Accumulibacter sp.: one gene and its partner. Each later gene encodes a partner of the first gene's protein in a complex. Links are inferred from orthologs where the notes say so. Each region holds a gene or a part of one and is shown in the gene's direction. Other genes may lie near its edges.

What was found.
Region 2: the proteins of tsaB (region 1) and tsaD are in contact, whole or in part, in a solved structure (PDB 4WQ4), measured with the Escherichia coli proteins. The link is inferred for Accumulibacter sp. from one-to-one orthologs.

Annotation. Positions count from the first base shown.
Region 1 is NZ_JAZKUG010000001.1:3,413,620-3,428,215, forward strand. What follows is about bases 4,214-7,199. They hold tsaB (tRNA (adenosine(37)-N6)-threonylcarbamoyltransferase complex dimerization subunit type 1 TsaB), read left to right. Parts: upstream 4,214-5,360; coding sequence 5,361-6,038; downstream 6,039-7,199. Other genes in these bases: glgA (glycogen synthase), read right to left, coding at 4,214-5,146; rimI (ribosomal protein S18-alanine N-acetyltransferase), read left to right, coding at 6,044-6,511; V5B60_RS15095 (uracil-DNA glycosylase), read left to right, coding at 6,511-7,199. Also shown: V5B60_RS15070 (glycogen/starch/alpha-glucan phosphorylase), read left to right, coding at 1-1,690; V5B60_RS15075 (alpha-1,4-glucan--maltose-1-phosphate maltosyltransferase), read right to left, coding at 1,799-3,760; more of glgA, read right to left, coding at 3,938-4,213; more of V5B60_RS15095, read left to right, coding at 7,200-7,371; V5B60_RS15100 (Lrp/AsnC family transcriptional regulator), read right to left, coding at 7,412-7,933; lysophospholipid transporter LplT, read right to left, coding at 8,211-9,473; V5B60_RS15110 (LysR family transcriptional regulator), read left to right, coding at 9,657-10,559; alr (alanine racemase), read left to right, coding at 10,559-11,722; DNA repair protein RadA, read left to right, coding at 11,820-13,202; V5B60_RS15125 (PEP-CTERM sorting domain-containing protein), read right to left, coding at 13,261-13,827; V5B60_RS15130 (ABC transporter permease), read left to right, coding at 14,239-14,596. UniProt on the Escherichia coli protein: Required for the formation of a threonylcarbamoyl group on adenosine at position 37 (t(6)A37) in tRNAs that read codons beginning with adenine.
Region 2 is NZ_JAZKUG010000001.1:1,890,781-1,905,202, forward strand. What follows is about bases 704-3,515. They hold tsaD (tRNA (adenosine(37)-N6)-threonylcarbamoyltransferase complex transferase subunit TsaD), read left to right. Parts: upstream 704-1,502; coding sequence 1,503-2,528; downstream 2,529-3,515. Other genes in these bases: V5B60_RS08165 (DMT family transporter), read left to right, coding at 704-1,381; plsY (glycerol-3-phosphate 1-O-acyltransferase PlsY), read right to left, coding at 2,618-3,235; V5B60_RS08180 (dihydroneopterin aldolase), read left to right, coding at 3,373-3,515. Outside these bases: ubiquinone anaerobic biosynthesis accessory factor UbiT, read left to right, coding at 1-388; more of V5B60_RS08165, read left to right, coding at 446-703; more of V5B60_RS08180, read left to right, coding at 3,516-3,729; glutathione transferase GstA, read right to left, coding at 3,976-6,225; V5B60_RS08200 (BON domain-containing protein), read right to left, coding at 6,423-7,076; V5B60_RS08205 (phosphoheptose isomerase), read right to left, coding at 7,073-7,666; V5B60_RS08210 (HIRAN domain-containing protein), read right to left, coding at 7,707-8,096; V5B60_RS08215 (YraN family protein), read right to left, coding at 8,077-8,466; rsmI (16S rRNA (cytidine(1402)-2'-O)-methyltransferase), read left to right, coding at 8,482-9,345; V5B60_RS08225 (molybdopterin-containing oxidoreductase family protein), read right to left, coding at 9,294-11,390; V5B60_RS08235 (hypothetical protein), read right to left, coding at 13,332-13,694; V5B60_RS08240 (hypothetical protein), read right to left, coding at 14,157-14,422.

The DNA of each region.
Region 1 (14,596 bases):
TGACGAGACCGAGGCCGGTCAGCAACTCCGCCTCGAGCAGCAATACTTCTTCGTCTCGTGTTCGCTGCAGGACATGATCCGCCTGCAACTGCAGCGGGAACAGAACCTCGACCACTTCGACGAGAAGTTCGTCGTCCAGTTGAACGATACCCACCCGTCGATCGCCGTTGCCGAACTGATGCGGCTGCTGGTGGACGAGTACGGCATGGAGTGGGACCAGGCGTGGTCGATCACCCGCCGGACCTTTGCCTACACCAATCACACGCTGTTGCCCGAGGCGCTCGAGAAGTGGCGGCTCGATCTCTTCAGGCGCGTTCTGCCGCGACACTACGAGATCATCTGCGAGATCAACGAGCGTTTCCTCGACGAGGTGCGCATCCATTTCCCGTTCGACCACGACCGCCTGCGCCGGATGTCGCTGATCGACGAGGACGGTGCACGCTACGTGCGCATGGCGCACCTGGCGGTGGTCGGCAGCTTCGCCGTGAATGGCGTCGCCGCTCTGCATTCGGAGTTGCTCAAGTCCGACGTGCTGCGCGATTTCCACGAGATGTGGCCCGAGAAGTTCAGCAACAAGACCAACGGCGTCACACCGCGCCGCTTTGTCGTGCTCGCCAATCCGGCGATGTCCGGGTTGATCGACGAGGCGATCGGCAAGGGCTGGGTGACCGACATGACGCGCCTGCGCGAGCTGGAGCGGCACGCCGGGGACGCCGCGTTCCGCGCCGAGTGGCGGCGCATCAAGGCGTCGAACAAGCTGCGTCTGATGCGCGAGATCGGGCGCAGCACGGTCGCCGACATCGATCCCGAGACGATGTTCGACGTGCAGGTGAAGCGAATCCACGAGTACAAGCGGCAACATCTCAACCTGCTGCACGTCGTCTCGCTGTACAAGCGGCTGAAGGACGATCCGAACCTCGCGGTGGCGCCGCGAACCGTCATTTTCGGCGGCAAGGCGGCGCCTGGTTATGCCATGGCCAAGCTGATGATCCGGTTGATCACCGCGGTCGCCGATCTGATCGGGCGCGATCCGGCGATGCGCGGCAAGCTGCAGGTCGTCTTCTACCCCAACTACAACGTCAAGAACGCGCATGCGATCTTTCCCGCTACCGACCTGTCGGAACAGATCTCGCTCGCCGGCAAGGAGGCTTCCGGCACCGGCAACATGAAGTTCCAGATGAACGGCGCGCTGACCATCGGCACACTCGACGGAGCCAACGTCGAGATCCGGGAACAGGTCGGCGAGGAGAACTTCTTCCTCTTCGGCATGGATGTTCCCCAGGTCAAGGAACTGCGCCGGACCGGCTATCGGCCGCGCGCTTGGTATGAGGCGAATCCGCATCTGCGGGAAGTGATCGACCTGATTGCCGGAGGCTTCTTCACGCGTGGCGACCGCGACATCTTCAGGCCGCTGGTCGAAAACCTGCTGAACCACGACGAGTACATGCTGCTGGCCGATTTCCAGTCGTACATCGACTGTCAGGAGCGGGTGTCGGCGAGCTACCTCGACTCCGAGCGATGGACGCGGATGTCGATCCTCAACGTTGCCCGATCGGGTTTCTTCTCCTCCGATCGCGCGATCCAGGAGTACTGCGAGCAGATCTGGAAGGTGCAGCCGGTACGCATCGAACTGCGCGATCTGACCGGGGAGGACCTCGTGTTCAGGCGCGCGATCGCACAGGCCGACTGACGCCGATCCGGTGCGAGCGGGCGCGGCGAGCGGCAACCGACCGCCTGCTGCCCACCGTACGACAGCACCAGGCTGCCGGCAGCCGGATGGCTGCCGGCAGCGGCCGGTCTACCAGCGGCGGATCTTGATCACGTGCGCCATCTTGGTATCCGGCGCCAGCTCGACATAGGCGGTCGGGCCGCTCCACCGATAACGCTCGTCGGACAGCAGGTCATGCGCCTGGTACTGCTCGCCGGCCTCGATGCCGAATGTGGCGAGCGGAATGTGCAGCACCGAGCCGTGCTTGTGGAAGGGGTCGAGGTTGACGACGCAGATGATGATGTCCGAGCGATCGTCGGTCATCTTGGCGTAAGCGAGGATCTGCGGGTTGTCGGCACCCAGGAAGAGAACGTTGTTGTAGCTCTGCAGCGCCGGTGAGTCGCGGCGGATCCGGTTGAGGCGCGTGATGATGTCGATGATGTTGCCCGGCGCCTTCCAGTCACGCACGCGGATCTCGTATTTCTCCGAGTCGAGGTACTCCTCCTTGCCCGGAATGGCTTCGTTCTCGCACAGCTCGTAGCCGCTGTAGATGCCATAGACGCTCGACAGCGTTGCTGCCAGCACGACGCGCATGATGAACGCCGGGCGACCGCCGAATTGCAGGATCGGCGGCAGGATGTCCGGCGTGTTGGCGAAGAAGTTGCCGGTGAAGTACTCCTTCATCTCACCGCAGGTCAGCTCGCTGACGTACTCGGTCAGGTCATGCTTGTGGTTGCGCCAGGTGAAGTAGGTGTAGGACTGGGCGAAACCCACTTTCGCCAGCAGGCGCATCATCTTCGGCTTGGTGAAGGCTTCAGCGAGGAAGATGACCTCCGGATGTTTGCGGTGCACCTCGGCGATCACCCACTCCCAGAACGGCACGGGCTTGGTGTGCGGGTTGTCGACGCGGAATGTGGTGACGCCCTTGTCGACCCAGAAGAGGAAGATCTTCAGCATTTCCTGCCACAGTCCGGCACGGTCCGTGGTGCTGAAGTTGAGCGGGTAGACGTCCTGGTACTTCTTCGGCGGGTTCTCGGCATACTTGATCGAGCCGTCGGGCCGATGGAAAAACCAATCCGGGTGCTCGGCGACGTACGGATGGTCGGGTGAGCAGTTCATGACGTAGTCGAGGGCGATCTCGATTCCGAGTTCGCGGCAGGTGGCGACGAACTGGTCCCAATCAGCCCAGGTACCGAGCTGCGGCTCGAGCGCCATGTGGCCGCCGTTTTCGTTGCCGATCGCCCACGGGCTGCCGACGTCTCCCGGAACCGCGACCAGGCTGTTGTTCTTGCCCTTGCGGAAGCTGTGTCCGATCGGGTGGATCGGTGGCAGATAGACGACATCGAAGCCCATCGCCTTGATCTCGCGCAGGCGACGAATGCTGTCCTGCAGCGTGCCATGACGGTAGGGCATGCTGCCCTGCGAGCGGGGGAAGAACTCGTACCAGGCGGCGAAGCGGGTAACCGGGCGATTGACCATGATCTTCAGCGGCGGATCGAGCTCGTAGCCCTCGCTGCGGTCGGGGCAGCTCGCCATCAGGCTGCGCATGACGGCACCGATGCCGAGGTCGATCGCGCCCTGCTGCTCGCCGACGGCGAGCGCACTCTCCATCGCCGTCAGCAGGCCATTGATGCGGGTCCGTGTGGCGGCCGGCGCAAGCGTGGCTGAGGTTCTGATGATCTGCAGTCCTTCGAGGAGCTCGCTGTTCAGGTTGGCGCCAGGGACGTTCTTCTTGCCGATCTCGTCGACCCAGGACAGGTAGCGCTCGGCGTAGGCCTCGATGGTGTACTCCCAACAGCCGATCGCGCCGACGGTGAAATCGCCATACCAGCGGTCGTTGTCGCCCTGGGCCATCGGGCTCTCATGCCAGCGCTTCTCACCGACCCGGCGTACCTTGAGCATCGCCGCCAGCTTGTCGTGGCCCTCCTTGTAGATGTCCGCGCTGACGGCGACCTTCTCGCCGATGACGCGCTTGATGGGGAAGCGGCCGCCCTGGACTTGCGGCTCGACCGCCTCGATGATCACGCGGGGGTAGTTCTCGGGAACCATCATGCTGCTCCTGAATCCTGTACCGTTCTTGCCGGCAGGAAAAGACTCAAAACAGGACGGGCTCTGCAGGCTCGTCCATCCATGCCGGCGCGCGGGCGTACCGGGCGCCGGATGCGGAGCGGCGCAACCGGACGAGCGGATCACGGTCCGTCCCGGCGATGCGGCCGCCCGCAGCGAAAATCATTTCAGCAGCGAATCGTAGAGCCGCTTCGTCTGCTGCGCGATGCTCGTCCAGCTGAAGACCTCACGCGCGCGCCTCTGGCCCGCCGCAGCCATCGACTCGGCGAGTTCCGGGTCGTCGAGGACCTTGTTGATCGCGGCCGCGAGGTCGCGGGAAAAGAGGTCCGGATTGACCGGCTCGAACGGTGCCACGTGCAGCTGCTCGAGTGGCACGAGGAAACCGGTGACCCCGTCGATGACGACTTCCTTGATGCCGCCGACGGCGCTTGCGACAACCGCCGTGCGGCAGGCCATCGCCTCGAGGTTGATGATCCCGAACGGCTCGTAGATCGACGGGCAGCAGAAGACGGTGGCGTGCGAGTAAAGCTGGATCGCCTCTTCCTTGCTGACCATTTCCTGAATCCAGACGACGTTGGTGAAACCCTCCTGGCGAACACGCTTGATCGCCATCTCCATCTCGTGCAGCACCTCCTTGGTGTCGGCGGCACCGGCACAGAGGACGATCTGCGCATCGCGGTTGATGTGGTGGATCGCATTGACCAGATGGACGATCCCCTTCTGGCGGGTGATGCGGCCGACGAAGAGGACGATCGGCTTGCCGGGGTCGACACCATACTTCTCGAGCGCCGTCGTCTCGTCGGTCGGGTGGTACTGGTCGACGTTGATGCCGTTGTAGATTACCGAGATCTTTGCCGGATCGATGTCGAAATGCTCGAGGATGTCCTGCCTCGTTCCCTCGGAGACGGCGATCACGGCGTCCGCCATCTCGAGGGAGGTCTTCTCGATCCATGACGACATGTCGTAACCGCAGCCGAGCTGTTCCCGTTTCCACGGCCGCAGCGGCTCAAGCGAATGCACCGTGTGCACCAGCGGGATGCCATAGAGGGTCTTGGCGAGAATTCCGCCGAGGTGTGCGTACCACGTGTGCACGTGCACAATGTCGGCATCGACCTGCTCGCTGAGGGTCTCGAGATTCGCCTCGAAAGTGTCGAGCGCACCGCTGAGCTTCTTGTCGACGTGGGCAAAGCTGCCCTTGCCGAAAGGAAAGCCCTTGACGCGCACGCCGTCGACCACAGTGTCCTGGTCGCCAAAGGAGCGGACTTCGACATGCATCAGTCTGGCCAGTTCGCCAGACAGATACTCGACGTGAACACCGGCTCCGCCGTAAACGTACGGAGGGTACTCTCGCGTCAATAGCAGTACTTTCATCGCGGTACTTTCCATGATGGATTTGGGGGTCTGGCGCGCCGCCGGCGCGTCGTTGGAAGGCCCTGACATTGTATCGGGAAAGCCCGCTGCCGGCCAGAATCGGCGCGCTTTCTGTTGCGACGCAACAGCGGTCGCCGCGCCGGATCGGCCGCGCGAATGGAACATCCATCCGCCGCAGGCGACGTCGGCAGCGAGGACGGGTAGAATACGTGCGATGAATCTGCTGGCCATCGAGACGTCCACCGAGTCGGGCTCCGTCGCCCTCTGGTCCAACGGCACTCTGCTGCGACGCAGTTGCCCGGCTGGTCCGGCGCATTCGCAGACTCTGCTGCCATTGCTCGGCAGCGCCTTGCAGGAAGCCGGGCTCGCTTGCAGCGACCTGCACGGGATCGCCTTCGCCGCGGGTCCGGGTTCGTTCACTGGCCTGCGCGTCGCCTGTGGTGTCGCGCAGGGACTGGCTGTGGCGCACGCCCTGCCGGTGATTGCCGTCGGAACGCTCGAGGCGATGGCATTGGCGAGCGGTGGCGAGCGCGTGATCGTTCTCCTCGACGCGCGCATGGGCGAGGTATACCATGGCCGTTTCGTCGCCGGCGACGAAACCCTGACGACCGCTGTCTGCCACCCCGGCGAGTTGCCGCTTCCCGATACGGGTGGCTGGCTCGCCTGCGGCAACGGCCTCGTCGCCCATCCGGTGTTGCGACAGCGGCTGTCGGCGCGCGTGTGCGACTGGTTGCCCGAACTGCTTCCGGATGCCGGAGCGGTCGCCCGCCTGGCGGCGCCGCGACTGGCGCGGGGCGAGGGGGTGGATGCGGCAGCGGTCGCGCCTCGCTATGTGCGCAACAAGGTCGCGCTGACGGTCGCTGAACGTCTGGCAAGCGGGGGCAGGGCTTGAGCGCCGTGCTCGTGCCGCGCGTCGAGATGTTCCCTCTCGGTCATCACGATGTCGACGAGATGCTCGCGATCGAGGAGGGCGTCTTTCCCTATCCTTGGACGCGTGGCAACTTCGTCGATTCGATCGACAGTGGCTACAGCGCCTGGGGCTGCCGTGTAGCTGGCGAGCTGGTCGGCTACTTCGTGTTGATGATCGCCGTGGACGAGGCGCACCTGCTCAACATCGGCGTGCTCGCGAAGCGACAGCGGATGGGTTTTGGCACGCGGCTGCTGCAGTGCGCGATGAGTGCCGCGCGGCAGGCCGGCGCGAGCGGCCTGCTGCTCGAGGTGCGGCCGTCGAATGAAAGTGCGCTGGCGCTGTACCGGCAGTTCGGCTTTCGGCAGATCGGCTTGCGACGCGACTACTACCCGCTGGCCGATGGACGCGAGGATGCGTTGGTGTTGCGGTGCGGGCTGGACCGGATTCGCGCGTGATGGGTGGCGATCCGCGCCGCCCATTCCTGACGCGCCTGCAACTGCTGCGTGAGATGGGGCTGTCGCCGCTCTGGCGACTGCGATCGCCGAATGCGGACGTGGCGCAGCCGCGGGTGGGCGGTACGGCGGCGGGGTCGGAGGCGGAACCCCGGTCGTCCGGTGAGGCCGCTGTGGCAGCGGCACCAGTGGCCGTGCCGGCAGCAGCGGGCGAGCGGAGCGCGGAGATCGCCAGCATGGGGTGGGAGGAGTTGCGGCAGAGCGCTGCCGCCTGTCGCGCCTGCAATCTCTGCCAGGGGCGCCGGCAGGCCGTGCTGGGTGTCGGTGACCTCGAGGCCGACTGGCTGTTCATCGGCGAAGGCCCGGGGGCGGAGGAAGATGCGCGCGGTGAGCCCTTCGTCGGACCGGCTGGCAAGCTGCTCGATGCGATGCTGGCAGCGATCGACCTGCAGCGCGGCCGGGACGTGTACATCGCCAATGCGGTCAAATGCCGACCGCCCGGCAACCGCACGCCCGAGCCCTCGGAGATCGCCGCCTGCGCACCCTACCTGAGACGACAGATCGTCCTCCTGCAGCCGCGCCTGATCGTGCTGCTGGGCCGCGCGGCGGCGCACGCCGTGCTCGGTGAGGTTGGCTCGCTGGCCAACATGCGCGGACGATCATTCGCTTACAGTTCGCCGACCGGCGGTGAGAACATTCCGGTGGTCGTCAGCTATCATCCGGCCTATCTGTTGCGAACGCTGCACGACAAGGCGCGCGCCTGGGAGGATCTGTGCCGCGCCCGCGCGCTGATGCGGGCCGCCAAGGGGACGGCTGCCGGGCTCGATCGCGCAGCGGGTCCGGATGCCGCGCCGACGCCCTAGCGGCCTGTCGGACTCGACCAAGTCGGCTTCCAACAGGCTGCTAGCCTTCGGCGTAGCGCACCCGCTGCCGCGGCTTGCTCGGGTGCGTCAGGTGGTCGAGCGGCAAGGCGTGCGTCTGCTTGACGGTCTGCAGCGCGATGCTCGTCCGCAGGCGACCGACTCCCGGCAGGCCCAGCAGGCGTTTCATCGTCAGTTCGGCGAAGGCGGCCAGATCGGGAACGACGATGCGCAGCATGTAGTCGGCGTCACCGCTGACGGAATGGCATTCGAGCACTTCGGGAATCGCTGCAACCGCATCCTCAAAGGCTTCGCAGGCCGATTCGCCAGTCGGCTCGAGCATCACCTGCGCGAAGGCCGTGATCGACAGGCCGAGCGCGCCAGGGGCCAGGAGGGCGACGTAACCGGCAATGACCCCGTCCTCCTCGAGGCGCTGGATGCGGCGGCTGATCTGCGAGGGCGAGAGCTTGATCTGTTCGCCGAGGGTCGCGTTGGTGGCGTTCCCTTTTCGCTGCAATGCATCAAGCAGTGCGAGGTCGTAACGATCTATGGTGATTTTTGACATGAAATCGGCCTTGTGTGCACGAAACATGCGCAGTATAGGGCAAACATGCTTTACTGCAAGCACCGGGTCCGCCTGCCGATGCCTTCCTCGAACGTTGCGCAGCGGCAGCCGGTCCCTCGCGGAACGTCCGCTCAGAGGTTGTGAATAAATCTACTGCGCGACCGATCTGCGGCGTTGCTCACTCGCTCACTCCTCGCCTATCCATCTGATATGTCTCGTCGTTCGCTCGCTCGCGCCTGGCATCTCGGCCTGCTCGCGACGATTTCTTCACAACCTCTCAGTGCTTGCCGTCGTCGAGATGGATGACGTCGTCGCGCAGGCGCTGGTTCGCCTCATGCCGCCGCTTGACGAGCCACATCGCAGCGCTGACGAAGAGGCCGAAAAGCGTGATCACGAGATAGATCGACCACTGCGCGCGGATCATCAGGAAGTAGAGGCCGGTCATTGCCAGGATCGACAGGTTTTCGTTGAAATTCTGCACGGCGATCGAGTGTCCCGCACCCATCAGGATGTGGCCGCGGTGCTGCAGCAGTGCATTCATCGGCACGACGAAAAAGCCGGAGAGCGCACCGATCAGGACCAGGAGGGGAACGGCCAGCCAGGTATGCTGGACGAAGTTCATGATCAGGACGATGCCGCCCATGGCGATGCCGAGCGGGATGACGCGCACCGATTTGCGCAGCGTGATCATCCGCGCCGCACCGATTGCGCCGAGCGCCACGCCGATGGCGACGACGCCCTGCAGCATGCTGGATTTCGACAGGTCGAGTTGCAGCGCCGTCTCGGCCCAGCTGATGACGATGAACTGGAGCGTGGCGCCGGCACCCCAGAACAGGGTCGTCACGGCCAGTGAAACCTGTCCCAGGCGGTCGCGCCAGAGAAGGATCAGGCAGTGGTTGAACTCGCGCAGCAGGTACCATGGGTTCTTGTGCAGTGTCCGGTGGTCGACACCGGTATCGGGGACACGCAGATTGAACAGGGCGGCGAGCAGGTAGAAGCCGGCGACGAAGCAGAGCGCCATCTCGCTGACGGTATCGACGCCGGTATCGATCAACGGCAGTTCCCAGCCGAGCAAGCGGTGCGCGACGTCGGGCTGGATCAGCATGCCGCCGACGACGACACCGAGAATGATCGCCCCGACCGTCAGCCCCTCGATCCAACCGTTGGCAACCACCAGCAGGCGGTGCGGCAGGTACTCGGTGAGGATACCGTACTTGGCGGGCGAGTAGGCGGCGGCGCCAAGGCCGACGACCGCGTAGGCGACGAGGGGATGCACGTCCCAGTACATCATCGCGCAGCCCAGGATCTTGATGCCGTTGCTGATGAACATCACGCGCCATTTGGCCATCGAGTCGGCAAATGCGCCGACGAACGCGGCCAGGGCGACGTAGGAAACGGTGAAGAAGGTTTTCAGCAGGGGTTCGTAGGCAGCCGGCGCGTGCATCTCGCGCAGCGCGGCAATGGCAACGATCAGCAGCGCGTTGTCGGCGAGAGCCGAGAAGAACTGCGCTGCCATGATGATGTAAAAACCGAGAGGCATCAGATATTATTAATGCAGCTGTTCCGCGTGTGGGGGCCTTATACCACGAACGGCGGCATTTTGTCGTTTTGTGCGCGGCGACGCTGCAACTTGCGGCGTCGCTTGCCGGACGGACGGCCTGCGCGCTGGCTGGCAGGGCGGTTTTGTGGTTGAATTCGGGCTGCAGCAGAAAGGGGGATAAGGGTGGCTGATCGTCGATTGCAGGTGTTCCACGCGGTGGCGAAGCATCTTTCCTTTACCAAGGCGGGCGAGGCCTTGCACATGACGCAGCCGGCCGTCACCTTCCAGATCAAGCAACTGGAAGAACGCTTCAATACCCGCCTCTTCGAACGGGGCGGAGCCCGCGTCTCGCTGACAGCGGCAGGTGAGGTCGTCCTCGATTACGCCGAACGGATTCTCGGCCTGTCGAACGAGCTCGACATCCGCATCGCCGAAATGACCGGGCAGATGAGCGGCAGCCTGTTGGTCGGTGCGAGCACGACGATCGCCGAGTTCATGCTGCCGCCAATCCTCGGCGAGTTCAACGTCCGCTATCCGCAGGTCCGCGCGCGCCTGACGGTGGCCAACTCGGACGCGATCAACAATGCGGTGGCCGCGCATACACTCGACATCGGGCTGATCGAGTCGAAGACCTCGCATCCCGCCCTGCAATGCGAGGTCTGTGGCGACGATGAACTGCAGGTGGTCTGCACACCGGCGCACCCACTGGCCAGTCGAACCGAGGTCGATGCGCGCACTCTGCTGGCGCATGACTTCATCGCCCGCGAACCGGGTTCGGGAACGCGCGAGGTCACCGACGACTACCTGCGCGCCTGCGGCATCGACCCCGGCAAGCTGAAGACGCTGATGGAGCTGACCAGCCCGGAAGCACTCAAAGGTGTCGTCGCCACCGGCCTCGGTTGCTCGATCCTCTCGCGCGCCAGCTTCGAAAAGGAACGGCAACTCGGCAGTCTCGTCGCCATACCGTTGCGGCCGCCGTTACGGCGGACCCTGTCGCTGGTCTACCCGAAAGAGCGCTTCCGTTCCCGGGTCGTGCTGACCTTCGTCGACTTTGCCAAGGCGAAGCTGCACGAGCTGACGGCCTGATGCCGCGCCCGATCCAGGCCGACGTCGATCTGGCGGCGCTGCGGCACAACTATCTGCTCGCCCGCCGCCGCGCTGCCCGGGGTGGCACCGCTGCGCGGGCCTGGGCGGTGGTCAAGGCGAACGCCTACGGCCATGGGTTGCTGCGTGCCGCGACGGCGCTCGGCGATGTTGCGGACGGCTTTGCCCTGCTCGACATCGACGAGGCGGTGCGCCTGCGTCAGGTGGGGATTCGCCAGCCGATCCTCCTGCTCGAAGGCTTCTTCACTGCCGCCGACCTGGCGGTCTGCAGCGAGCACGGGTTGAGCGTCGTCATTCACTGCCTCGACCAGTTGCAGATGCTGCGGCAGGCACGATTGCCGCGCTGCCCGCCGATCCATCTCAAGCTGAACAGCGGCATGAACCGGCTCGGGCTGGTGGCGCGCCAGCTGCCGGCGGCGCGGGAGCACCTGGCCGCGTTGGCGTGCGCTGGCGGCGCCGGTGAGCTGACCCTGATGACGCATTTCGCCGAGGCCGACGCCGACGGCGGGGAGGCGTGCATCCGCTGGCAGCTCGAGCGTTTTGCCCGCATGCTCGACGACTGGCCGCAGGCCGCCGCCTTGCCGGTCTCGCTCGCCAACTCGGCAGCCATCCTGCGCTACCCGGCCACCGCTCGCGACTGGGTCCGCCCCGGAATCATGCTCTATGGCGGCAGCCCCTTCGCTACCGAGGATGCGGCAAGCCTCGGTCTGCGGCCGGTGATGACGCTGCGCAGCACGATTCTGGCGCTGCAGGAGATCGCTGCCGGCGAGCGCGTCGGCTATGGCGGCACCTTTGTCGCCACGCGACCGACCCGCGTCGGCATCGTTGCCTGCGGTTATGCCGACGGTTATCCGCGGCATGCGCCGGGGGGGACGCCGATCGTCGTCGGCGGACAGCGGACGCAGACGCTTGGGCGGGTGTCGATGGACATGCTGGCCTGCGATTTGACCGATCTGCCGGCTGCCGGGGTCGGCAGCCCGGTGGTGCTGTGGGGTGAGGGCATGCCGGCCGACGAGGTCGCGACGGCAGCCGGCACGATCAGTTACGAGCTGTTCTGCGCACTGGCCCGGCGTGTGCCGGTGCGCAGCGTTGGTGAGGTGGCGCAGGAGTCATCGCGAGCGGGCCGAGCGGAAGGGCGCGAGTGAGCGAACGACGAAACCTGTCGCATCGATGGCCGAGAAGTCAGCGCCTGGGCAAGGCGGCAGACCGGTCACGCAGTGGACCGGGGCGCGATCTCCGTCCATGACACGCGCCGGCGGCACGCAGCAGAAGAGCCAGTTTTGCTGCAACGAGTGCGGCAGCAGCGTTGCCAAGTGGCAGGGCCAGTGCCCGGGTTGCGGGCGGTGGAACACGCTCGTCGAGACCATCGCCAGCGCTGCCCCGCTTGCCGGACAGCGGCGATTCGTCGGGCTGGCGGGCCGCGGCGAGGTGCAGACGCTGGCCGACATCGAGGCACACGAAGAGGAACGGCTGCCCACCGGCATCGGTGAGTTCGACCGCGTCCTCGGTGGCGGGCTGGTCCGCGGTGGGGTCATCCTGATCGGTGGCGATCCGGGAATCGGCAAGAGCACCCTGCTGCTGCAGGCACTCGCCGGTCTGGCGGCGACGGAGGACGTTCTCTACGTCAGTGGCGAGGAGTCGGGACAGCAGATCGCCCTGCGCGCGCGGCGGCTGTCACTGGCTACCGGCACGCTGCGGCTGCTGGCCGAGATCAACCTCGAACGGATCCTGGCGACCCTGCAGTCGGCGCCGCCGCGCGTGGCGGTGATCGACTCGATCCAGACGCTTTGGTCGGAGCAGCTGACTTCCGCACCGGGTTCGGTTGCACAGGTACGCGAATGCGCCGCGCAACTGACCCGGCTGGCCAAACAGACCGGGATCACGGTGATCCTCGTCGGGCATGTGACCAAGGAAGGCGCCATTGCCGGGCCACGCGTGCTCGAGCACATCGTCGACAGCGTGCTCTACTTCGAGGGCGACACCCATTCGAGCTTCCGCCTGATCCGTGCGGTCAAGAATCGCTACGGCGCGGTCAACGAGATCGGTGTCTTCGCGATGACCGATCGCGGCCTGAAGGCGGTGAGCAACCCGTCGGCGATCTTTCTCTCGCAGCACGGATCCGAGGTCGCCGGATCCTGCGTGCTGGTCACCCAGGAAGGCACGCGGCCGCTTCTGGTCGAGGTGCAGGCGCTGGTCGACCAGGCGCACGGCAACCCGCGGCGGCTGACGGTCGGACTCGATGCGCAGCGGCTGTCGATGCTGCTGGCCGTTCTCCATCGCCATGCCGGCATCGTCTGCTTTGATCAGGACGTTTTCGTCAACGCCGTCGGCGGCGTCCGCATCAGCGAACCGGCGGCCGATCTCGCCGTTCTTCTGGCAATCATTTCCTCATTGAAGAACAGGGCGTTGCCGGAGAAACTCGTGGTCTTCGGCGAGGTGGGCCTGGCGGGCGAGATCCGGCCGGCGCCGCGCGGTCAGGAACGGCTGCGTGAGGCGGCGAAACTCGGCTTCACGCGTGCCCTGGTCCCCGAGGCGAACCGGCCACGCCAGGCAATCGCCGGCCTCGAGGTGATGCCCGTGCGGCGGGTCGAGGAAGCGGCGCGGCGACTGCGTGAACTCGATTGAGTCGTCGCCGGAGACGAGTGCCGCCGTCCGCTGCGGCCAACGCGCGTTTGCCGCAGGATCAGCGGCGGCGGTAGAACAGGCCGGCGCCGACGAGGCCGAGCGCGACCAGCGCGAGCCCGTTCGGTTCCGGAATCGAGATCGCGAACGGATTGTTCGCAGACAGCATGATGTTGCCGGGGGCACAGCAGGGATTGCCCGCCTGGCTCACGACCATGCGCAGCGTCCAGTCACCGCCAGCGTCGAACAGCGGCGCGAAGTCGAAGTCGAGGTCGCGCGCTTGCCACTGCCCTGGCATGTTCTTGGCAAGATAGCGGGTACTGCCGACGGTCGTTCCGTTGAGCTCGAAGCTGAACTCGAGCGGCTCGTTGAGGTTGTTCGAGAACCAGGGGGAGGGGGGCATCAGGTTGAGCGTGAGCTGCAGCGAACTGACCTCCGTCAGCCACGGAACCGAGAAGGACTGGCTGGCAGCCTGGCCGACCAGGTAATAACTGCCATTGTCGCCGCCCGAGCCCGGCGCCGTGAACAACCCGCTGTAGCTCAGCCCCGCCGATGCCGGCGCCGCCGACAACAGGGCGGAAGCGAGAAGCGATATGCTGCATGTGCTGTGCCACCACTTGCTGACCATGACCCATCCTCCCGCCCATGTCCGCCAGACCAACGCATCCCGCGGACGGTCCGTGTCGCTTGTCCCGACCGGCGCACTGCCGGCAGCGATCTCGGCGACGTTTCGTCCACTCCCGCCCGGCTCCGGAGCCCGCGGCAGGAACCCCCTCCTGCGCGACCCCATTTGCCAGAATCCCGGAATCATTGTAGCAGGCAGAAGGGTCGCCCGTGACGCAATCGCGCGACTGAACTCGAGTATCCTCGAACGGTCTGAGCGGGTTCTTCCGTTTGGCGCGGTGGCCCGGAGGCCCGGCCTTGCCAAGGCCGTCGCTGTTGCCGGGAGCAGGCGGAGAGCGGCGCGTGCGCAAGGAACCCGTCGCCCACTCGCCAGCCGCTCGCCGCAGCCTCAGGGTTGCCCGAAACGAATCGTGTCATGCAAGTGATCTCCTTTTCCTGGCGCATGCTGCGCCGCGACGCGCGCGGTGGTGAGTTGCGTCTGTTGGCAACGGCGCTGGCGGTAGCCGTCGCCGCGCTGACCGCGGTCGGCTTCTTCGCCGACCGGGTCCGACAGGCGCTCGATCGCGAGTCGCATCAGCTGCTCGGAGCCGATCTCCTGTTGACTGCCGATCAGCCGTGGCCGGCGAACATCGTCGCGCGCGCCCGCGCGCTCGGCCTGCAGGAGGTTGCGACCGTGACCTTCCCGAGCATGGTGACGCATGGCGAGGGCGACGCCCTGCGCGCGCAACTCAGCGAGATCAAGGCCGTCGCTGCCGGCTATCCACTGCGCGGTT
Region 2 (14,422 bases), 1.5 Mb from region 1 along the record:
CCTGCCGCAGTGGCCGCACTCGCTGGCCCTGGCGACGGCGCTGAACGCGGCAGCCAAGATTGGCCTGCTGCCCGCCGACAGTCTGGAACGACTCGCCGGCCGCAGCTTCGTCGTCGAGGTGCTCGACGCCGGCGGCGTCGCATCGTTCGCCTGTCGCGACGGATTTTTCCGGCCCTTGCTGACCGTGCCGCAGGCACCCGATCTCTGCTTCCAGGCCAATCTCTCGGCCTTCCTGCAACTGCTGACACGGCAGGAAGACCCGGACACCCTGTTCTTCAAGCGCGAGCTGTCGATCACCGGTGACACCGAACTCGGGCTGCTGGTGAAAAACATGCTCGATGCCATCGAGTGGCCGCAGTTGCCGCAACTGTCGCTCTTCCGCCGATGAGCCCGGACGCCGCCCGGCGGACTGGCGCTGCCGTTGCGGCAAGGGATATCCGCAGCATTGCCGGCTAGCGCGCCACTGCTCACCGGCGTTGCCTGCGCGCTTGCTGCCGGCATGCTCTGGGGACTGGTCTTCGTCGTGCCGCTGCTGCTGCCCGGGTACCCGCCGGCGATGCTGTCCTTCGGGCGTTACCTCGCTTTCGGGCTGATCGCCGTGCTGCTCGCCTGCGGCGACCGCGCGCGTCTGTCGCGGCTGCAGAGCGAGGACTGGCGGATGGCTTTCGAGCTGGCTCTGGTCGGCAACATCCTCTACTACCTCTTCCTGGCGGCGGCGATCCAGCTCGCCGATGCGCCAATGCCGACGATGCTCATCGGCACCCTGCCCATCGTCATCGCGATCGTCGCCAACTTCGGCAGCGAGGCCTTGCCGTGGCGCCGCCTGCTGCCGTCGCTGACGGTGATCGCGATCGGCATCGGCCTGGTGAACCGCCACGAGATGGCGCTGCTCGGCGCGCAGCGCAGTATCGACGACTACGTGGGTGGCGCCCTGCTGGCCTTGGCGGCGGTTGCCGCCTGGACCTGGTACCCGGTGCGCAACTCCCGCTGGCTGCGCCAGCGACCGCAGATCGCTTCCGGAACCTGGGCACTGGCGCAGGGGCTGGCGACGTTGCCACTGGCAGCGATCGGCATGGCTGCTGCCGGCGTCTGGTCGGACCGCAGCTTCGACTATCCGCTGGGCCCGCAGCCGATGCGCTATGTGGGACTGATGCTGATGCTCGGCTTCTGTGCCTCCTGGCTCGGCACCGTGCTCTGGAATCGCGCCAGCCAGCTGCTGCCGACCGCGCTCAGCGGCCAGTTGATCGTCTTCGAGACGCTCGCCGCCTTCGCCTACGCCTTCATCTGGCGCGGCTCGCTGCCCGGTAGCTCGGCGCTGGCGGGGATCGGGCTGCTGCTTGCCGGCGTCGTTCTCGGCGTGCGCGCTTTCCGCGGCGGCTGAACGGCCGTTCTGGCTCACGGGCGGGGAGGCGGACCAGTCGTCATGCCGCCAGTGCTTTTCCCACCAGGCCCTGCCGTCGGCAGCGGGGAAACGATGGTGGCAGGGTGTTAGAATGCCGCCGATGCTGGTTCTCGGAATCGAATCCTCCTGCGACGAAACGGGCGTCGCGCTGTACGATGGCGACGGCGGCGACGGCAGCTTGCTGGCGCACGCGCTTCACTCGCAGGTCGACATGCACGCCGAGTACGGTGGCGTGGTGCCGGAACTCGCGTCACGCGATCACATCGGCCGTCTCGTGCCGCTGCTGCGACAGGTTCTTGCCGCCAGTGGCCGCTCGTTGGCGCAGATCGATGCCATCGCCTATACGCAGGGGCCGGGTCTCGCCGGCGCCCTGCTCGTCGGCGCCGCTTTCGCCGAGGCGTTGGCGATGGCTCTGGGGCTGCCGACCGTGCCGGTGCACCACCTCGAGGGTCACTTGCTGTCGCCGCTGCTGTCGGCGCGTCCACCGCGCTTTCCCTTCGTCGCGCTGCTCGTTTCCGGCGGGCACAGCCAGCTGATGCGCGTCACCGGCGTCGGCGAGTACGCGTTGCTGGGCGAGACGCTCGATGACGCGGCCGGTGAGGCCTTCGACAAGACCGCCAAGCTGCTCGGACTCGGTTATCCTGGCGGCCCGGCGCTCGCTGCGCTCGCCGAAAGGGGCCGACCGGGGCGGGTGAAGCTGCCGCGGCCGATGCTGCGCTCTGCTGACCTCGATTTCAGCTTCAGTGGCCTGAAGACGGCCGTCTTGACCCGCGTGCGCGAGTTGGGGATGCTCGACGACGAGCAGCGGGCGGACATCGCCTGCGGTTTTCAGGAAGCGATCGTCGAGGTGCTGGTGAGCAAGGCGCTGCGCGCCGTACGGACCAGCGGCCTGCGGCAACTGGTCGTTGCCGGCGGCGTCGGGGCCAATCGCGAACTGCGCCGCCAGCTCGATGCGCGCGCGCTGAGGTCGCGCATCGACGTCTTCTACCCGGAACTCGAATTCTGTACCGACAACGGCGCAATGATCGCACTGGCCGGCGCGTTGCGCCTGCAGGCGGGGCTTGCCGGCAAGGCCGCCGGTGCTTTCTCGGTGCGGCCGCGCTGGCCGCTGACCAGCGCCGGCTAGCCCGTCGCGGCAAGAGCGTTGCGCACGGACCGGCGGCGTTCGCGCGCCGGGCCAGGTACGGTTGCCGGTCGTGGCCGGTAGCGCAAGAACTACTGGCGTTTGCCGCCGATGCGCGGCTCGCTGCCGGCGAGCAGTCGCTGCAGGTTCTGCCAGTGCTTGCCGATCAATGCCATGGCGATGATGCCGATCACCAGCACCCTGCCGTCGTTGCCCCATGACACGATGGCGTAGAGTGGCGCTGCGGCCGCTGCGACGAGTGCCGCGAGTGATGAATAGCGCAGGGTGAAGGCGACCAGCAGCCAGGTGGCGAGTGTGGCCAGCCCGAGCCAGGGATCGATCGCCAGCAGGACGCCGGCGGCGGTGGCGACACCCTTGCCGCCCTTGAAGCCGAGGAAGACCGGGTAGAGGTGGCCGAAGAAGACGGCCAGCGCCACGAGGCCGACCGTCAGCGGTGGCAGACCGTACAGCGGTGCGTAGTGGGTGGCGAGAAAGACCGCCAGCCAGCCCTTCGTCGCGTCGCCGACGAGGGTGAACAGCGCCGCACCCTTGTGCCCGCTGCGCAGGACATTCGTCGCGCCGGGGTTCTTCGAGCCGTAGCTGCGCGGGTCGGCGAGGCCGAAGACGCGGCTGGCGACGAGCGCGAAAGGAACCGACCCGAGCAGATAGGCGGCGAGGACGGCGAGCAGGGTGAGCAGTGTCGAAGGCATCGGCTGGGTGGTCCGGGGTTGCCGCCTTATGGCCAGTGGCCGGAAGGCGATAGAATGCGCGCTCTGTCGCCACCTTTCCGGCAGCGCGGTGCCATCATACACCACGCCACCGGCGCACCCACCCGAGCCTGGGCCGCATGGACATCATCTTCATCAACGAACTGCGCGCGACGACGCTGATCGGCATCTACCCGCGCGAGCAAGCCATGCCACAGACGGTCGAGATCTCGCTGCAGATCGGCACCTCGACGGCCAGTGCCGGTGCCAGCGACGATATCGGCGACACCATCGACTATGCTGAGGTCGTCGAACGCCTGCGCAACGAGCTTGCCGCCCGCCATTTCAACCTGCTCGAGCGGCTTGCCGAGTACGTCGCGACGTTGCTGCTCGAGGACTTCGGCGCCACCTGGGTGCGCGTCTCGATTGCCAAGCTCGGCATGATGCGCGGCGTTGCGCGGGTTGGCGTGGTCATCGAGCGCGGTGCCGCCGCCTGACCTGGCGCGTTTCTCCTGCCCGCCGCAGCGGGCTCATGCCTTCCTTGAATGATGCGCTCGACCAGGGGGTCACCGAGCTCGGTTTCGGCCAGTACACGACGACTACCGCCGGCAGCACGCTGAACCTGTTCGTGCATAGCGTGCCGCTGATGATCGGTACCGCCGGCCTGCCGCCCGTGATCATGCGCTTCCTTGCGGCACCGAAGGTCCACGCCGCGCGTCTTTCCGCCGGTCGCTCGCCGCTGCTCAGGTTTCCGCCGCCAGCGCCGCGAGGACGCCCGGCCGGCGGCCGACGCGTTCCTGGAAGGCCGCCAGTGCCGGCCAGCGGCCGATGTCGATGGTTGCTGCGCTGCCCCAAGTGAGGACGGCATACAGGTAGGCGTCGGCGACCGTGAAGTGGTCGCCCAGCAGGTGGTTCCTGTCCTCGAGGCGGGCGGCGACGTAGCCCAGCCGGGTGGCGATAGCCTCCCGCAGGCTGCGCCGGTAGTCCTCGGGGGTATCCGGCCGGAACAGCGGCACGAAACTGCGGTGCAGTTCGCAACCGATGAACGCCAGCCATTCCTGCAGTCGGTAGCGCGCGAGCGTGTGTGCGCGCGGCGCGAGGCCGGACTCGGGAACGCGGTCGGCGATGTATTGCAGGATCGCGGCGGTCTCCGTCAGACGCTCGCCATCGTCGAGTTCGAGCACCGGCACGTAGCCCTTGGCGTTGATCGCCATGAAATCGCTGCCATCGGCCAGTTGGTGCCGGCGGAGATCGACGCGCACGAGATCGAAATCGAGTCCCGCCTCGCGCAGCGCGATGTGCGGTGCGAGCGACGAGGTACCGGGAGCGAAGTAGAGCTTGATGTCGAGGCTGCCGGGCAGGTGCGGAGGCGCTGCCGGCGCTCTCTCATCGTCCTCGTCGACACCGGGAAGCCGGCTGAGCTCGACGCTGAGGAAGCCGCTGTTGTTGCCATAGGCAAAGGCCGAGTCGTTGGCGAAGAAGTAGAGGAAGCCGGGCTCGCTGATCTCGATCTCGCAGCCGTTCGGCGTGGCGACCAGGCTGCTTTCGTCGTCGACGCGGGCGACGCCACCGACGGCACTCTCGATCAGCCCGGTCAGCATGTTCTCGGTGTCGGCATTGCTCGCCTCGAGGTCGGGCCGCGGATGGATCGCGGCAACCAGCGAGAACCAGGGGCGCCTCTCCATGCGGCGGCTGCCCTCGGCGAGCTGCAGGAACCACGCTTTCGACTCATAGCCGTCGGCGTCGGCCGAGACGTCCTTGTCCAGCCACGAGCCGCTGGCCTCGACGCGGTAGCGCTCGCCGACAGCCACCTCGACGCCGGAAGCGTTCCACCACTTGTGCGCATAGACTGGGAAGCGTGCCGAGCCATCGATCGGCAGCTTGCGGAACGGCAACGCCTCACGCTCGGTCTGCAGTTGCTCTTCCGGCGGCGGTTCTTCGCCACGGTAGAAAGAGGCGCAGGCCGGGATGTCCTCGAGGGCCTGCGGTCGATAGTCCGCGCGCCCCTGCAGGCGCTGCAGCACGCTGGGATGGATTTCGGCGTCGTCCGGAATCTTGCGCTCCCTGGTCGGGCGCGTGCGCCAGACCGGGCTGCGGGTCTCGTCGTGCCGGTCCTCCAGGCAGTCGGGCGCCAGTGCCGGCAGCAGTTGCCCGGGCACGAGTCGCAGGCCGGCAGCGAGTTCGTTGACCTCCTGCACCATCCATTCGAGCGCGATGTCGGCGAGGCCGTGGCTGTCGTAGCCACCGCCGACATCGGCATGCGCGCCGGCAAACCAGAGCTGCCTGATCCCCTCGCGTTCGGCCCAGACGGTCGGGACGAAGTCCGCCCGCTGCTCGTCGATGGCCAGCGCCTGGCGACCGTATTCGACGCGTGGACTCAGCTCACGGTTGCGGAACTTGAGGAAGCGGAGTTCGTCGCGGTCGATCAGGCGCAGGCCGTTGAACAGCGGCACGCCGAGTTCCCCGACGGTGTCCCAGACGCCGATCATGCGGATCGGCGTTTCGTCGTGGTGCTTCCAGAAGCGCGCGCCGCGCTTCTTGCCACGATCGTCCCTGTAGATCAGCCAGACCCGTTCGGCTTCATCGGCGGCATCGTCGTCGTCGGCCTCGCCGGCAGCGAGCAGACCGGTGTAGGCGATGAACTCGCCGAGGCTGCGGGCCGCCCAAGCGCCGCGTGAGGCGCCGAAGAGCCAGATCTTGTCGCCCCGCTCATAGACCTGCGAGATCAGCAGGTAGGCGTCGATCATGCTGTCGTGCAGGCCGATTCCCTGCGTCCCGAGCAGCAGGCCCTGCGCGCGGCCGCCGCTGCCGACGCTGGCGAGATGGAAGGCAGCGAGCTGTTCGCCGGTCCTGACGAGATGCGAGCGGATGGGTCCGCTCTCGTCGACCTGTCGCTCGGTTCCCGGTAGCATCTGGAACAGCCGGTAGGCGTTGGTTCGCCCGACCGGATCGTTCCAGCTTCCGTCCAGGCAAACGACGATTTCCTTGCTCATCGCGCTTCCTCCACTGCTCCTCTCGTTGCCCGCTGCCGGCACCGGCTCGTCGATCGACGCGAGCCTGGCGCAGGCACCCGCCGCATCGCCAGGCCGCCGCCTCGCCTGCTGCAGCGGTGCTGCCCGCGTGCCGGCAAGCGCCAGCTCTCGCTCTGCGCTTCAACGCCGCCTGCCGGCGACGACTGCCACTCGAGATCTCAGCCGCCGCCGCTCGCTGGGGCTGCCGGCGGGTTCGATTTCGGCAGTGAGACATCGAGCTCCTTCGCCTTGCTGTCGGAGATGATCTCGAACAGCGTCACCACCTTCTTCACGTCGCTCGTCGTACGCGCCACCTGGACGGCGGCGTCGGCTTCACGCTGCGTGACCAGGCCCATCAGGTAGACCACACGCGCCTCGGTGACGACCTTGACATGGATCGCGTTGAACTTGCCGGCATCGACGAAACGGCTCTTCACGCGGGTGGTGATGTAGGAGTCGTTGCTGCGTGCCGAGAAGGACGTGACGGGGCCGACGGTCAGCTCGTTGTACAGCCCCTGGACCTGTGGCACGGCATTGACGATGTTCTCGACTTCGATGCGCACCTGTTCGGAAGGCACTTCGCCGCTGATAAGAGCCCTGCGGTTGAAGCTGGTGACGTTGATGTGGGCGTTTTCCCAGGGCTTTTCGCCGATGCGTGCAGTCGCCTTCCATTCGATCGATTCGTCGTCGGTCTGCGTGCCGAGCGAGCGGCGATCGAAGGCCGCCAGAGCGCCTCCGCTGGCGCCGGCGGCGACCACCGGCAGACAGCCCTGCAGCAAGAGGGGCAGCAGCGCAGCGGCAAGCAGCGCGCCCATGGCGAGCAGTCGTTTCATTCGTCAACTCCCATCAGCAGGCAATCGATGCCGTCGCAGAGACAGTGGATGACCAGCAGGTGCGTTTCCTGGATGCGTGCCGTGCGCTCGGCCGGAACGCAGATGTGTACGTCGTCCTCGTGCAGCATCTCGCCGATCACGCCACCGCCCTTGCCGGTCAGCGCGATGACGCGCAACTCGTGCTCGTGCGCGACGTCGATCGCCGCGATGACGTTGGCCGAGTTGCCCGAGGTCGAGATGGCGACGAGGACGTCACCGGGTTGTCCGAGCGCGCGCACCTGCTTGGCGAAGATGGCCTGGAAGCCGTAGTCGTTGGCGATCGCCGAGAGGATCGAGGTATCGGTCGTCAGGGCGATCGCCGCCAGTTCATGGCGCTCGACCTCGAAGCGCCCGACCAGTTCGGCTGCCAGGTGCTGCGCGTCGGCAGCCGAGCCACCGTTGCCACAGGCAAGGATCTTGCCGTTGTTCAGCAGGCAGTCGACCATCGTCTCGATCGCCCGGCCGACCGGTGCCGCGAGTGATTCGCGGGCGTCGAGCTTGATCTGGACGCTGTCGCTGAACTGCTGGCGAATACGGTCGGTCAGGTCCATCGGCGGTGTTTCGCAGCGCGTAAAGAGGCCGATTCTAACATCAGAGCAGCAGGAAGACCTCGAACTCGAGCCGGCGCCAGGGATCGGGGTCCTGCCGCATTCTCGACACCCGTGCCTCGAGTCGTTCGCCGGCGTCGAGGGCGCGCGCGACGGCGCGGTTCTCGGCGCGCGGAACATAGCCGAGCTGCTGACCGTTCCAGTCGACGCGCACCGCATTGCGGTCGTGCCGGTTGTCGGCTTCGCGCACCAGCGTCAGCCGGTCACCGGTCCTGATCTGCGACCAGAGCGCGCTGGCGGCATAGTACTGGCTGCCGGCCAGCGGTGAACTCTGCACCAGGACGCGGATCGCTTCGCCGCCCGGCAGCGGCGTGGCGGGCAGGGCGAGGGCGATGGCGAGCGCGAGGGCCCGCTCAAGGCGCCGCAAAGGCATCCGGGATCCACTCGATGGCGGCCGTGGACAGTCCGTCGAGCAGGATGCAGTCGAAGCGGCAGTCGCAGTCGCTGCCACCGCGCAGCGCCAGGTAATGCTCGGCGGCGAGGACGATTCGCCGCTGCTTGGCGCTGGTGATGCTGGCGCCGGCGCCGCCGTAGCCGGCGTTGCGGCGCAGCCGCACCTCGACGAACACGAGCGCCCGGCCATCGCGGCAGATCAGGTCGACCTCGCCGCCGCGGCAACGGAAGTTGCGCTGCAGGATGCTCAGTCCGCGCGCTGCGAGGAAGCGCGCCGCCAGTTCCTCGGCGGCCTCGCCGTCCTTGGCGGCGTTCCTGCCGGGTCCGGGCGTGTTATCTTTGCCGCTCACTGCCTGCCGACTCCGATGACGAACGAATCCGCTGCATTATATTTGGTGCCGACGCCACTGGGCCATCTCGGTGACATGACGCAGCGCGCGATCGAGGTCCTGCGCCAGGTGCCCTGGGTGGCCGCCGAGGACACGCGGCACACGGCGCCGCTGCTGCGTCACCATGGCTGCAACGCCCGCCTGCTGGCGGCGCATCGGCACAACGAGGAGGCGGCGGCGCAGCGCGTCGTCGCGCTGCTCGCCGCCGGCGAGTCGGTGGCGGTGGTCGTCGATGCCGGCACGCCGGGCATCTCCGACCCGGGCGCGAGGCTGGTGGCGCGCGTGCGCGCCGCCGGTCATCGCATCATCCCTCTGCCCGGCCCCTGTGCCGCGGTCGTCGCGCTGTCGGCGGCCGGGTTGAGCGAGACGCAGTTTCTCTTCTACGGCTTTCTCCCGGCCAAGTCCGGGCAACGCGCGCAGGCGCTGCGCGAACTCGCCGAGCTGCCGTACGCACTGGTCTTCTACGAGGCGCCGCATCGCATCATCGAAACGGTCGCTGCGTTGCTCGCGGCCTTCGGCGCGCAGCGTACGCTCGTGCTGGCGCGCGAACTGACCAAGCTGTTCGAGAGCATCCATTCCTGTCCCCTGGGTGAGGCAGCGGCGTGGCTGCTGGCCGACGCCAACCGCCAGCGCGGCGAGTTCGTGCTGGTCGTTTCGGGCGCGCCGGCGGTCGCGGCCAGCGGTGAGGGCGGGCGGGTGCTGCGACTGCTGCTCGACGACGGGCTGCCGCCCAGCCAGGCGACGCGGCTGGCGCACGCGATCACCGGCGCCAGCAGGAAGGCACTGTATCAGGAAGCGCTGTCCTGGCAGGCAGGTGTCACCTCCACCAGGCAGTCGTAGAAGGTCGCGCCGCCGCCCATGTCGGTCAGCGCTTGGCTGGTCACCTCGTTGCAGTTCCGCCCGTCGGGGGATAGCTTGCGCCACCAGATCGAGGTCGCGACGACGACGCCCGGCCGCGCCCGGTCGCTGACCACCGCCCGGGCGGCGAACTCACCGCGCCGGTTGAAGACGCGCAGCTCGCTGCCGTCGGCAATCGCCCGCGCGGCGGCGTCGGCCGGGTTGATCAGGATGCTCGGCGATTTTTCCTGCGCCAGGAAGCGTGCCGAGTTGGCGAAGCTGGTGTTCAGGAAGTTGCGCGCCGGTGGCGTCAGCAGGGCCAGCGGGAAGTCCTGCGCCAGCGGGCTGCACCGCCATTCGCGCGGTTCGATGAAGTCGGGAAGCGGGTCGAGTCCCTGGTCGGCGAGCATCTGGCTGTAGAACTCGCACTTTCCCGACGGTGTCGGAAAGCCGCCGTCGGCGAACGGCGCGTAGGGCTGCGGCAGCCGCAGGCGGGCGTGCCCGTCGCGCACGAGCTGCTCCCACGACAGGCCGGCAAGGCGCGGATCGCTCCAGTCGAAAGCCTGGCGGCACAGATCCTCGTCGCTGTCGGCGAAACACGGCTCGCTGAAACCCATCCGCGATGCCAGGCGACGAAACAGCTCGGTGTTCGGCAGCGCCTCGCCGAGCGGCGCGATCGCTGGCTGGTTGAGCTGGATGTACAGATGGCCGTAGGACTTGTGGATGTCCAGCTGTTCCATGTGGCTGCTCGCCGGCAGCAGGATGTCGGCATAGTCGGCGGTGTCGGTCTGGAAGAGATCGTGTACGACGGTGAACAGGTCGTCGCGGGCGAAGCCGCGCACCACCTCGCGCGACTGTGGGGCAACCGCCAGCGGGTTGCTGTTGTAGACGAAGATCGCCTGGATCGGTGGCCGCGCGTGCAGCAGGTCGTGGCCGATGGTGCTCATGTTGATGATGCGTGGCGGCGGATGCGGCATCAGGTCGGGCCGTTCGAGCGCGGCCGTATTGACCGGATAGTTGCCCGAGGTGGACAGCAGGACACCGCCTGCGGGGTCGCGCCAGGCGCCGGTGAGCGCCGGCAGGCAGGCGATCGTGCGCAGCGCCATGCCGCCACCGGCGGTGCGGTTGATGCCGTAGTTGGTACGGATCGCCGCTGGTCTTGTGCGGCCGTAGGCGTGTGCCAGTTGCTCGATGGTGCTCGCCTCGATGCCGCAGATCGCCGCCACGCGTGCCGGCGGAAAGGCCTGCACACGCTCTGCGAGTTCCGCGAAGCCCAGCGTGTGGCGGGCGATGTAGTCCTGGTCGAGGAGGTCGTCGCGGATCAGCACGTACATCAGGCCGAGCGCCAGCGCGCCGTCGGTTCCCGGCAGCAGGGCGATGTGCTGGTCGCAGCGGTCGGCGGTCATCGTCCGGCACGGGTCGATGGCGACCAGGCGCGCACCGCGCCGCCGGGCTTCCTGCGCCAGGCGCCAGAAATGCAGGTTGGAGACGACGCTGTTGCTGCCCCAGATGAGGATCAGCCGCGCGTCGACGACGTTCTCGGGGTCGAAGCCGATGCTCGCACCGACCGTCGCACGGTAGCCCATGGCACCGGCGCTGGCGCAGATCGTCCGGTCGAGCTGCGCGGCGCCGAGACGGTGGAAGAAACGGCGGTCCAGCGAACCGTAGCCGAGCAGACCCGAGTTGCCGGCATAGCTGTAGGGGACGATCGACTCGGCGCCATGGCTGGCGATGATGCCGCGGAAACGGTCGGCGATGGTGGCCAGTGCCTCGTCCCAGCTGATGCGTTCGAAACACGCTCCCGGCCCCTTCGCGCCGACGCGCCGCAGCGGGTGCAGCAGGCGTTGCGGGTGATGGATGCGCTCGGGGTAGTGTGCCACCTTGGTACACAGCACGCCGGCGGTCGGCGGGTGATCGGCCGCACCGGCGACCTTCAGCACGCGGCCCTGGCTGACCGTGACCTCGAGTGCGCAGGTGTCGGGGCAGTCATGCGGGCAGGCGCCACGTATCGTGTGGCTGACGCCGTCTTCGGCAAGCGCTTGCGCCATGGTCGGGTGTCCTCCGGCAAGGGATGGGTGGGCGACGGCGACACGATAGCAGGTTGCCGGCTGCCTGGGCACCCGTCAAACCAGCAGCGCCTTCATCAGCGCATCCTTCGCGTCCTGGTAGAACTCGATGCCCAGCCGGGTCGCCATCTCATCGGACAGATCGAACAACTGGCGACGGCAGGAGACTGGCAGCAATAGGGATTGGGCACCTTTCTCGACGGCGATCTCGGCCAGGCTGACGGCGTTGTGGATCGGCTCGATGGTGCCGCCGAGGGTGAGCTTGCCGACGACAACCAAGCCGCCACGAACCGACTTGCGCAGCAGGGCACTGCAGAGCGCGATCAGTGACGCGACGCCGGTCTTGGCGCCGCTCTTCGCGGCATCGAAGCCGCGCAACTGGGCAGAGAACCCATGCGCGCGCGGATCGCGGTCGCCAACCAGTTGCCTGGCCCGCGCGTACAGGTTCTGCTCGGCGCATCGGATCGATTCCTGGAAGGCTTGTGGCACGGGCTTGTTGAGCACGCGCACACCGCCGCCCGGACCTTCGGTGACTTCGAGGCGGAACAGGCCGGGATGTTCGTCCTGACCGTCGGGCGAGAGCGTCCCAGATCTGGCCGGCTTCGAGCGGTTCGTCGCCGATGCCCCCCTGGCTCTGCAATTCCGGTGAGGAGACGAATTTCTCGACGCCTTCGGCACCCAAGGTGTAGCTGAAATGCGTATTGCGGAACTCGGCGGCGCCGATGCGCTGCTGTTGTTCCTTGACGCGACGGCGAACCTCCAGCGCCAAGCGCACGGCCCATTCGAGGCTTTCCTCGCTGACCAGGCCGAAGTGGTCGGTAAAGAGGTCCGGCTTGAGCCTGGGCACGTCCCAGCCCGGCAGGTAGCAATGGATGCGGTCCATGAAAGCCGTGTCGTCGCGCATTTCGGGCGGCAGCCGCTGGAACAGGTGGCCGATGCGCTGCTGGTGCTCGACATCGACATCGAAGTTGCCGAGCATGGCGATCGAGCCGTCGGCACGGATGCTCTCCTTGCCGCGCGAAAACTCGCCCGACTCCATGTAGCCCTTCATGATGTTCACTCCGTCCTTCTGGTCGAAGGAGATGCCGGACACCTCGTCGAAGCACACGACGTCGTACTGGCAGACCAGGCCACGCTGGCCGTTGGCGTTATTGACGAACATGCGCGCCACGGTGGCCTTGCCGCCGGAGACCAGGTGGGCGTAGGGCGAGGCCTGCTGCAACAAACGCGATTTGCCGGTGCCGCGCGGGCCGATCTCGACCGGGTTGTCATTGCGCTCGACGAACGGAATCCTGCGCAGCAGGATCGAATCCTTGTGGCGTTCGGTCAGTTGCGCCGGTTCCAGGCCGATCGAGCGCAACAGGAAGTCCTTCCACTTGGCGGTCGTCAGCCTGGCCCGCGCAGCCGACGTCTTGTCGAGTACGTCGCGCTGCGAAAGCTGGATCGCACGCAGGCCGGCGACACCCAAAGGCCGACCACTCGTCTCCTGGGCGATGGTGGCGTCGTAGCCCAGCGTGACCTCGGCATGGAAGCCGCCGGTCAGCATCCGCTGGTGCTCGGTGACCAGTTCCGCGGAGATGCGCACGTCGCGCAGCTTGAGCGAGGGCAACTCGGCGACATACGAATCGGTCCTGGCATCGAGCCGTGCCGTGATGATGTCGATGATGCGCACCTGCCCCTGTTCACGGGCGACGGACTTGATCAGCTCCTCGCTGCCGGCGCGTACCGTGCGCTCGGAAAGCTGGCGCTGGACGATCGCGAGCCCCTCCTGAATCTCGCTCTCGTCGATGGTGGCGCAGTAGCGGCCGAGCATGAACGCGACCACGTAGGTGGACAACGGAAACTGGCGCGAAAACTGGCGCACGCAAGTCCTTGCGGACGACGTAACCAGCGAAGGCTTCGGCGACCTTGCGGTCCAGGGTGTCAAGCTGCATTGGCGTTCCCTTCCCAGGCTGCGCCAAGATTCATGCGTTCCTTGGCTACCTTCTGGCCGTCGCGGCGCAGTACCACGGCAATCTGCTCGCCGATCAAATCATCCACTTCCAGCCAGTCGGCGTCGGCCACCGCATCCTTGAGCACCGCGCAGCGGCCCCACTTGGTCTCGGTCAGCCTGGCGGGGAGCTCGGCCTTGGGCAGGCCGACCGGCAGCAGCAACCAGCCGTGGTCGGTCACCACCCAGACCTGCTTCCAGCCAGCATTGAGCAGGCGCCGGATGGCATTGGCCAGGTCGTCGAGGTGGGCCGGAATGGCACGCCAGCTTCCGGCCCTTGGCGTGACCGTCGCCATCGATGTCGCCGGGAAACTCCGCCCAGCCCTTGCCATAGGCGAGGCTCCGGTTCTCGGTATCGACGACGGCGACACCCTCCCGCTCCATTGCCTCGCAGTTTGTCCGCCGTGTAGGCTCCCTTCGGCAGCCTGGGTGCGAAGTCGCCGCCATTGCCGCCATCGGCGAGCTTGCGGGCCGGAGAGACCCAGACCTTGCCGCTGCGGGTCACCGAGGGAACGCTGGTGAACCCGGGTTGCAGCACCACCGTCAAGCCATTGCCCTTGTCCAGCGCCGCTTCCAGTTCGCGCGCCAGGTCGAGGCGCAAGCCATCGACGAACAGCAGCACCGTGCCATCGGCCACCTCCGGCAGGCTCCAGCCGGGATAACCGTCTCTCTTCACCAGCGCCTGGAAGCCAGCGGCCTGCCTTTCCAGCCAGCGGCGATAGAGGGCGAGCAGCACGGCGTAGATCGGCCTTTCCAGTTCATGTGGCTGCGCGATCGCCATGGCCGAACGGGCAGCGGCATCGACTTCCCAGCCAAGATCGCCGTAGTGCCGCGCTGCTTCCTGCGCATTGCTTCCGGTCAGCGTGCCGGTCCTCAGCCGCCAACACGGCGCTGACTGCCGCTCGTGGATCGAGGCTGGCGGCCTGCAGCAGTTCCTCGGCCAGGCGCTTCTCATCGGCGTCGTTTTCACGCGGGTAGCGTTCGGCCCCCTGCAACAGGTCGGGCGGTGCGATGCCCCGGAACA